Regions from separate parts of the Erwinia sp. HDF1-3R genome, predicted to be linked through region 1. Evidence: predicted binding sites of a transcription regulator. Region 1 holds the regulator's gene; each other region holds the start of a gene.

Region 1 (2,205 bases):
ATGGCGCAGTTAGCCAGCCAGAACCCCTGAAGCGGTGGTTATCTCGCAGTAAGGGACAGCTGAGGGCACAGCACAATGCGACAAAAGCAGGAGGATTACTCGTTTATCCCCCTGTGGCTGTCTGCTATCATTGCCGTTATCTTTTTTAAGTTAGCCATCTCATATCATTAAGTTTCAAGAGGTTATTAAACTCATGGCAATCGTAGGCATTTTCTTTGGCAGCGATACGGGCAATACCGAAAATCTTGCAAAAGTGATTCAAAAGCAGCTTGGCACAGACGTTGCTGACGTTCACGATATCGCTAAAAGCAGCAAAGAAGATCTTGAAGCCTTTGATATTTTGCTGCTGGGTATTCCCACCTGGTACTATGGCGAAGCGCAGTGCGACTGGGACGACTTCTTTCCGACCCTGGAAGAGATCGACTTCAACGGCAAGCTGGTGGCGCTGTTTGGCTGTGGCGATCAGGAAGATTATGCCGAGTACTTCTGCGATGCCATGGGCACCATCCGCGACATCATTGAGCCCAGGGGCGCGGTGATTGTCGGGCACTGGCCAACGGCGGGTTACCATTTCGAGGCCTCTAAAGGGCTGGCGGATGACAACCATTTCCTCGGTCTGGCCATCGACGAAGACCGTCAGCCTGAGTTGACCCAGCAACGTACCGAGCAATGGGTTAAACAGATTTTTGACGAGCTGCAGCTGAAAGAGATTCTTGAAGCCTGAGTGCAGCGGCCTGATGTGGGCGTTGTCTCATATCGGGCCAGTGGTTTTACCTGTAGAAGTAATAGGTACATCTTTGTAATTTTCATCTGCAAATCTGTAAAATATCGCCATCGGTCACCTCACTTATTCAGCGTTCCTCGCTCAACGAGCGATAAGAGTGCTGAGCAAAATGTTAATCCCGTTTTTATTGGGCGTTTGCTTTCCTGGACGTATCGGGTTCTCAACTTTACATCCCACAGCGGTTGCGCATCCCACTCGTGGTTTCCATTTTGAAGTATCAGTTCTATAATGAGACGCACCTAGCTTTCTGCGTCGACCGATGTTTAAGGCTTTTCAGCCACTTAGTGACTAGCAAAGTAACAGGACAATATCCGCATGACTGACAACAATACCGCATTAAAGAAGGCCGGCCTGAAAGTCACGCTTCCCCGACTGAAAATTCTGGAAGTGCTTCAGGTACCAGAGAGCCATCACGTCAGTGCGGAAGATTTATATAAACGCCTGATTGATATGGGCGAAGAGATTGGGCTGGCAACGGTCTACCGCGTACTCAACCAGTTTGATGATGCCGGGATTGTAACGCGTCATAACTTTGAAGGCGGCAAGTCCGTATTCGAACTGACTCAGCAGCAGCATCACGACCACCTGATCTGTCTGGACTGCGGAAAAGTGATTGAATTCAGCGATGAGTCTATCGAGACACGTCAGCGTGATATCGCTACCCGCCACGGTATTAAACTCAGCAACCACAGTCTTTATCTTTACGGCCACTGCACCACAGGTGACTGCCGTGAAGACGAAACGCTTCACGACAAATAATCTTCCGCGTTGCTCAACATAAAAAACCGGTGATCACCACCGGCTTTTTTTTACGCTTTTTTCAGACTTCCTCCACCCTGCTGTAGCGTTTGCCGTCGGCGCTGACCGCGCGCACCAGGACGTTGCCCTCCTCAACCTGCGGTTTGGCCGTGGCCTCATAGCGCTGCCAGCTTTTGCCTGCATCAACGCTGTACTCAATGGCGATGCCAGGCAGCGCGATATTCGCCTCCAGCATTCCGCCAATAATACGCGCGCCCGGTACCGGGATGCGGTACTCAATTCCCCGGCGATCCAGCTTCGACAGCTCGCGTTGACCCAGCAGGTTGGCAAAACGCTGCCACTCTTTCAGCTGAGTCTTACTATCGACAAAATGCGTCTCGCCCCGGGTAAAGGCTTTTCCTGGCTGGTAATCCTGCTCCCAGCCCGCGCGGTGCCATGCTCGCTCCGCCACGGCCAGCAGACGCGGAAACATCATATATTCCATCTGTCCGTCAGTGCGTACCGTCTCGCTCCACAGCTGGGCAGAGAGTCCGGTTGCACCAGGCCAGGGCTTGTCGGATTTAGCCGTAAAGGTTTTCCCGTCGCGATCAAACGACATTTCTGCATTCTGCGGCAGGTTATCCGGCACAAAGCTGAACATTTTGCGCTCGTCGCTGAAACGG
Region 2 (2,205 bases), 2.3 Mb from region 1:
GCAACCTGGCAACCTGGCAACCTGGCAACCTGGCAACAGGATGCCGAAATACCTGACACCGGGCAACAGTCCCCTACTCCTTTAACGCCCGATCGCGACCAGTCCAGTCCGCTACTTCGCGGTGGATTCCATACCCATCAGGCCAATCTTCAAATAACCCGCCTGACGCAGCTTATCCATAACCCCCATCAGCGTGGCATAATCCACCGACTTATCGGCCTGGAAGAAAATGGTGGTTTCCTTATTACCCGCCGTCTGATCGTTCAGGGCATTAACCAGCGTCTCGTCCGTCACCGCATTATTGCCAATAAACAACTGCTTATCAGCCTTAATCGAAAGATAAACGGGCTTATCGGGACGTGGCTGCGGCGTACTGGTAGAAGCAGGCAGATTAACGCGAACGTCAACTGTCGCCAGCGGCGCGGCGACCATAAAGATGATCAGCAGCACCAGCATCACGTCGATAAACGGCGTGACGTTAATCTCATGCATTTCGCCGTTGCTTTCGTGATCTTCATTCAATCGCATCGCCATCGTACTTAGCCCACCCGCAGTTTCTGAGCAGCGGCGTGGCGCGGTGAATCATTGCTGGCCGCCAGATCCAGATCGCGGCTTTGCAGCAGCAGGATCTGCGCCGCAACGTCGCCCATTGATGCCTTGTAATTAGCGATCATGCGGGCAAAGACGTTATAGATGACCACGGCCGGGATTGCCGCAATCAAACCTACGGCGGTGGCCAGCAGCGCTTCCGCGATACCCGGCGCGACGACCGCCAGATTGGTGGTCTGCGTCTGCGCGATGCCGATAAAGCTGTTCATAATTCCCCATACGGTGCCGAACAGGCCGACAAAGGGGGCGATTGAGCCTACCGTCGCCAGGAATCCGTTACCCCGGCCTGCATGGCGACTGAAGAATGCGACGCGGCGCTCCAGTCGGAAGGCGGTGCGCTCTTTGATGCCATCATTGTCGTCAGAGCCCTGCGAAAGCTGTAGCTCATCTTCCGCTTCTTTCAGCAGCAGCGCCGTCAGGCTGGCCGCATTAAAGGTTGCGCAGGTCTTCGAGGCCTCGGGTAGCGATCGCGCCTCAGCCAGTGCCTGCTGCTCACGCTTCAGACGACGCTTTGCGGAACTCAGTTCTGCGCTTTTGCTGAAAAACATTGCCCAGGTGACGACCGATGCCAGCAGCAGTCCGATCATTACCACTTTAACCACGATGTCTGCATGATGGTACATGCCCCAAACGGAAAGGTCCGTCTGCATCAAATCATTCGTCACGCTGTCTCTCCAACGGAAATCAACTAAAAGCAAAAAACCAGTCAGGATCATACCAAATCAATGCTGAATTGATAGTGGTTATCATTAGTATTTACATCCACCCGCTTTTTTCCCGCATTTATCAGCGCTTTTCTGGCTTCAGACTGAAACTTTGTCATACAGCGCATTGCTCAATTTCGTCATCAGGCGCGCCGTGTTAACGTTAGAAATCAACCTTTCTCAGACTGAGCAATTGATGAGCAGAAAAAAAATCGAAACCACGCTGATCGCGGCTGGCCGCAGCAAACGCTATACCCAGGGCGCCGTTAACAGCGTGATTCAACGGGCGTCATCACTGGTATTCGACAGCGTGGCAGAGAAAAAACGCGCTACAGCAGGGCGCGCCGACCGTGAACTTTTCTATGGTCGTCGCGGCACGCTCACCCACTTCTCTCTTCAGGACGCCATGACCGAACTGGAAGGCGGCGCGGGCTGTGCGCTTTATCCCTGCGGGGCGGCGGCCGTCGCCAATGCCATCCTCGCTTTTGTTGCCGCAGGTGACAATGTGCTGATGGCGGGATCGGTGTATGAGCCCACTCAGGATTTTTGCAGCAAAATTCTCAGTAAAATGAATGTCTCAACCCAGTGGTTCGATCACAATATTGGCGATGAAATTGCAGAGCTAGTCCAGCCCAACACCAAAGTGGTCTTCCTTGAATCCCCGGCCTCCATCACCATGGAAGTTCAGGATATTCCGGCCATTGTCGTAGCGGTGCGCCGCGTGGCGCCGGACGTCATCATCATGATCGACAATACCTGGGCCGCCGGGATCCTCTTTCCGGCGCTGGCCTTTGGCATTGATATCTCTATCCAGGCCGGTACCAAATACCTGATCGGCCATTCAGATGCCATGATCGGCACCGCAGTAGCAAATGAACGCTGCTGGCCTCAG
Region 3 (2,205 bases), 1.6 Mb from region 1:
ATCCGGCTGCCACAGCAGCGACGGGGAGATAGCATATTTCTCTTCGCGGGTATGGTCATACTGGGTATCGCTGTTGCGGGTAATACCCGTCAGGCGAAACGCCCACTGTTCGTTGATTGCGTCGGTGTAATCAAAGGCCGCGCCGTTAGTGCTGTTGGTGCCGGTGAACAGGCGGAAATGGCCCTGCGGGGAGAACTGCGGGCGCTTAGAGGTTTCCATCACCAGGCCGCCCGGCACGGTCTGACCGTAGAGTGCGGAGGAAGGACCTTTGATGACGTCGATACGCTCAAGGAACCAGGGATCGACCTGTAGCACATTGTAGCTGCCGGGATCGCTCATCAGGCGCAGGCCATCAAGGAAGATGTTGTCCACGTCGCCGCCGTGGAAGCCGCGCAGCGAAACCGTATCGTAGCGCGTGGCCGCCCCTGCGAAGTTGGTGAAGGCCCCGGCGGTATAGTTCAGCGCCTGGTTAACGTCCATCGCGCCCTGATCTTCCATCTGCTGGCGGGTCACCACGGAAACAGACTGGCCGGTGGTTATCAGTGGGCGATCGGTTTTAGTAGCGCCGCTGCTGGTTTTCGCCGTATAGCCTTCGGTCGGAGAAGTAGCCGTTTCGACAGGCTGTGCGGTAACGACCAGGGTATCGGCGGCCCAGGTGAGAGCGGGTGTGCAAAGTGCGACAGAACAGAGCAGAACGGAACGCTTCAGGATAAAAGGCATTCTCATTATCAATCCCTTAAATAAGTAGGCTTATCGCTCCCGTCTCGCAGGAGTGAAGTAGAAAGACGCGCGTTATAGAGATGTAAGAATATGTGTAATCTCAATGAGAATTATTATCTTTCCTATTCAGCTTTTCAAGCGTTGATTTTTCTTATCTTTTCTCATTAAAAGTGTAGGGATATAGGCGGGTGGCCCTGATTCGGCTGCGCGAACCCCAGGCCGGGCCACGAATTAATTAAGTGCACACATTTCCTGCGCCAGTTTACTTATTTTGCCTTCTCTGAAGAGCGTGCTTGCACATCTGGCAGACGGGTGAGCATGCATCGTACCCACGTTTGTCAGTATCGCTACCGCACAATCTGTTTTTTCATACCACCACACACTTGCACTGAAGCCCAGCACATTGCCGCCATGGCCTGATGCCACGCCGAGAGTCGTATTGATTCTGAAGAGGCTCAGCCCCATTTGCGCATCGCCAGCCGGGATCCAGTTCTGCATTTCGTTCAAACTGTCTGCGCTGAGCAACTGCCCATTTTTGAGTGCCAGAATAAACGTTAGCACATCCTGTGACGTGGAAATGATCCCTCCGGCGGCCCATTCGACGGAAAGGTTATTAGCAGACACATTGAGGAGGTTTTTATTATGTGTCTTAAAACAATCCGCAACGCCTGCGTTTTCTATAAAAGAAGCGTCTGCCCTGTGGAATTTGTTAGAAATGCCCTGGGCGTCTGTCTGAGGATCAACGACCATATCGGTATGCGTCAGCGCCAGTCTTTTAAAAATCCGGGTAGCTAAGACTTCCCTTAATCCTTTTAAGGTTATGCGCTCTATTAACAGTCCCAGCAGGGTGAAATGGGTATTTGAATAATGAAACGCCTCCCCAGGACGACATAAGGGTGCTCTCCCCCGTATATAGTCCAGATTTTCATCAGGTTGCCATATTTTGGCCGGGTCCAGACTTTTTCCACGAGCCGCGTGGATCCATGAGGGTTCATTTTCCCAGCTGGGTATACCGGCGCGATGTGACAGCAATTGTCTGAGGGTAACCTCATCTGCATTGGCAATGTCTGCAAGGCACTCTTTTTCCATCCAGCGAGACAGCGGAGCGTCAAGCGACAGTAAACCTTCTTCTGTTAACTGAAGTATGATCACCGCAATGAATACTTTCGTGATGCTTCCTATACCAAAGCGGGTCTCCGGCGTGATTTTTACCTCAGGGGTCATATCAGCGTGGCCTGCGGTTCCCTGCCAGATAATGTTATTGCCTTTACCAACGGCCACGGTTATGCCGGGGAAATCATCCGCGGTTATCCGGTTAAGCAATGTTTGCAGACGGGTTTCAGGTAATGTCATTTTAATGCTTTCCCTTTTCCAGATATAACCTCATCTCGGTGTCAGGCACCATTCCTCCGCCTGTTGCCCAGACAAGGTGCGTCGCCCGGCGCATCACCTCAGGCGTCAGCCCGTGTAAGTGCTGATAGTCGG

Evidence for each region. Region 1 encodes Fur, which represses iron uptake genes when iron is present. Its sites were predicted from a motif close to ATAATAATGAGAACNACTATCAA; they were not measured.
Region 2: the regulator Fur is predicted to act here: its motif matches at 1,343-1,365, upstream of exbB (tol-pal system-associated acyl-CoA thioesterase).
Region 3: the regulator Fur is predicted to act here: its motif matches at 824-846, upstream of AAGR22_RS21680 (TonB-dependent siderophore receptor).

Annotation. Positions count from the first base shown of each region.
Region 1 covers NZ_CP155071.1:1,593,024-1,595,228, reverse strand. Annotated here, with positions in the region: gene ybfE (LexA regulated protein) at 1-30, shown strand, start outside; gene fldA (flavodoxin FldA) at 194-724, shown strand; gene fur (ferric iron uptake transcriptional regulator) at 1,100-1,543, shown strand; partial or broken gene AAGR22_RS07355 (beta-N-acetylhexosaminidase) at 1,605-2,205, opposite strand, start outside.
Region 2 covers NZ_CP155071.1:4,113,406-4,115,610, forward strand. Annotated here, with positions in the region: gene exbD (TonB system transport protein ExbD) at 112-534, opposite strand; gene exbB (tol-pal system-associated acyl-CoA thioesterase) at 540-1,274, opposite strand; gene metC (cystathionine beta-lyase) at 1,510-2,205, shown strand, end outside.
Region 3 covers NZ_CP155071.1:4,770,487-4,772,691, forward strand. Annotated here, with positions in the region: gene AAGR22_RS21680 (TonB-dependent siderophore receptor) at 1-726, opposite strand, end outside; gene AAGR22_RS21685 (serine hydrolase domain-containing protein) at 952-2,073, opposite strand; gene AAGR22_RS21690 (D-serine ammonia-lyase) at 2,075-2,205, opposite strand, start outside.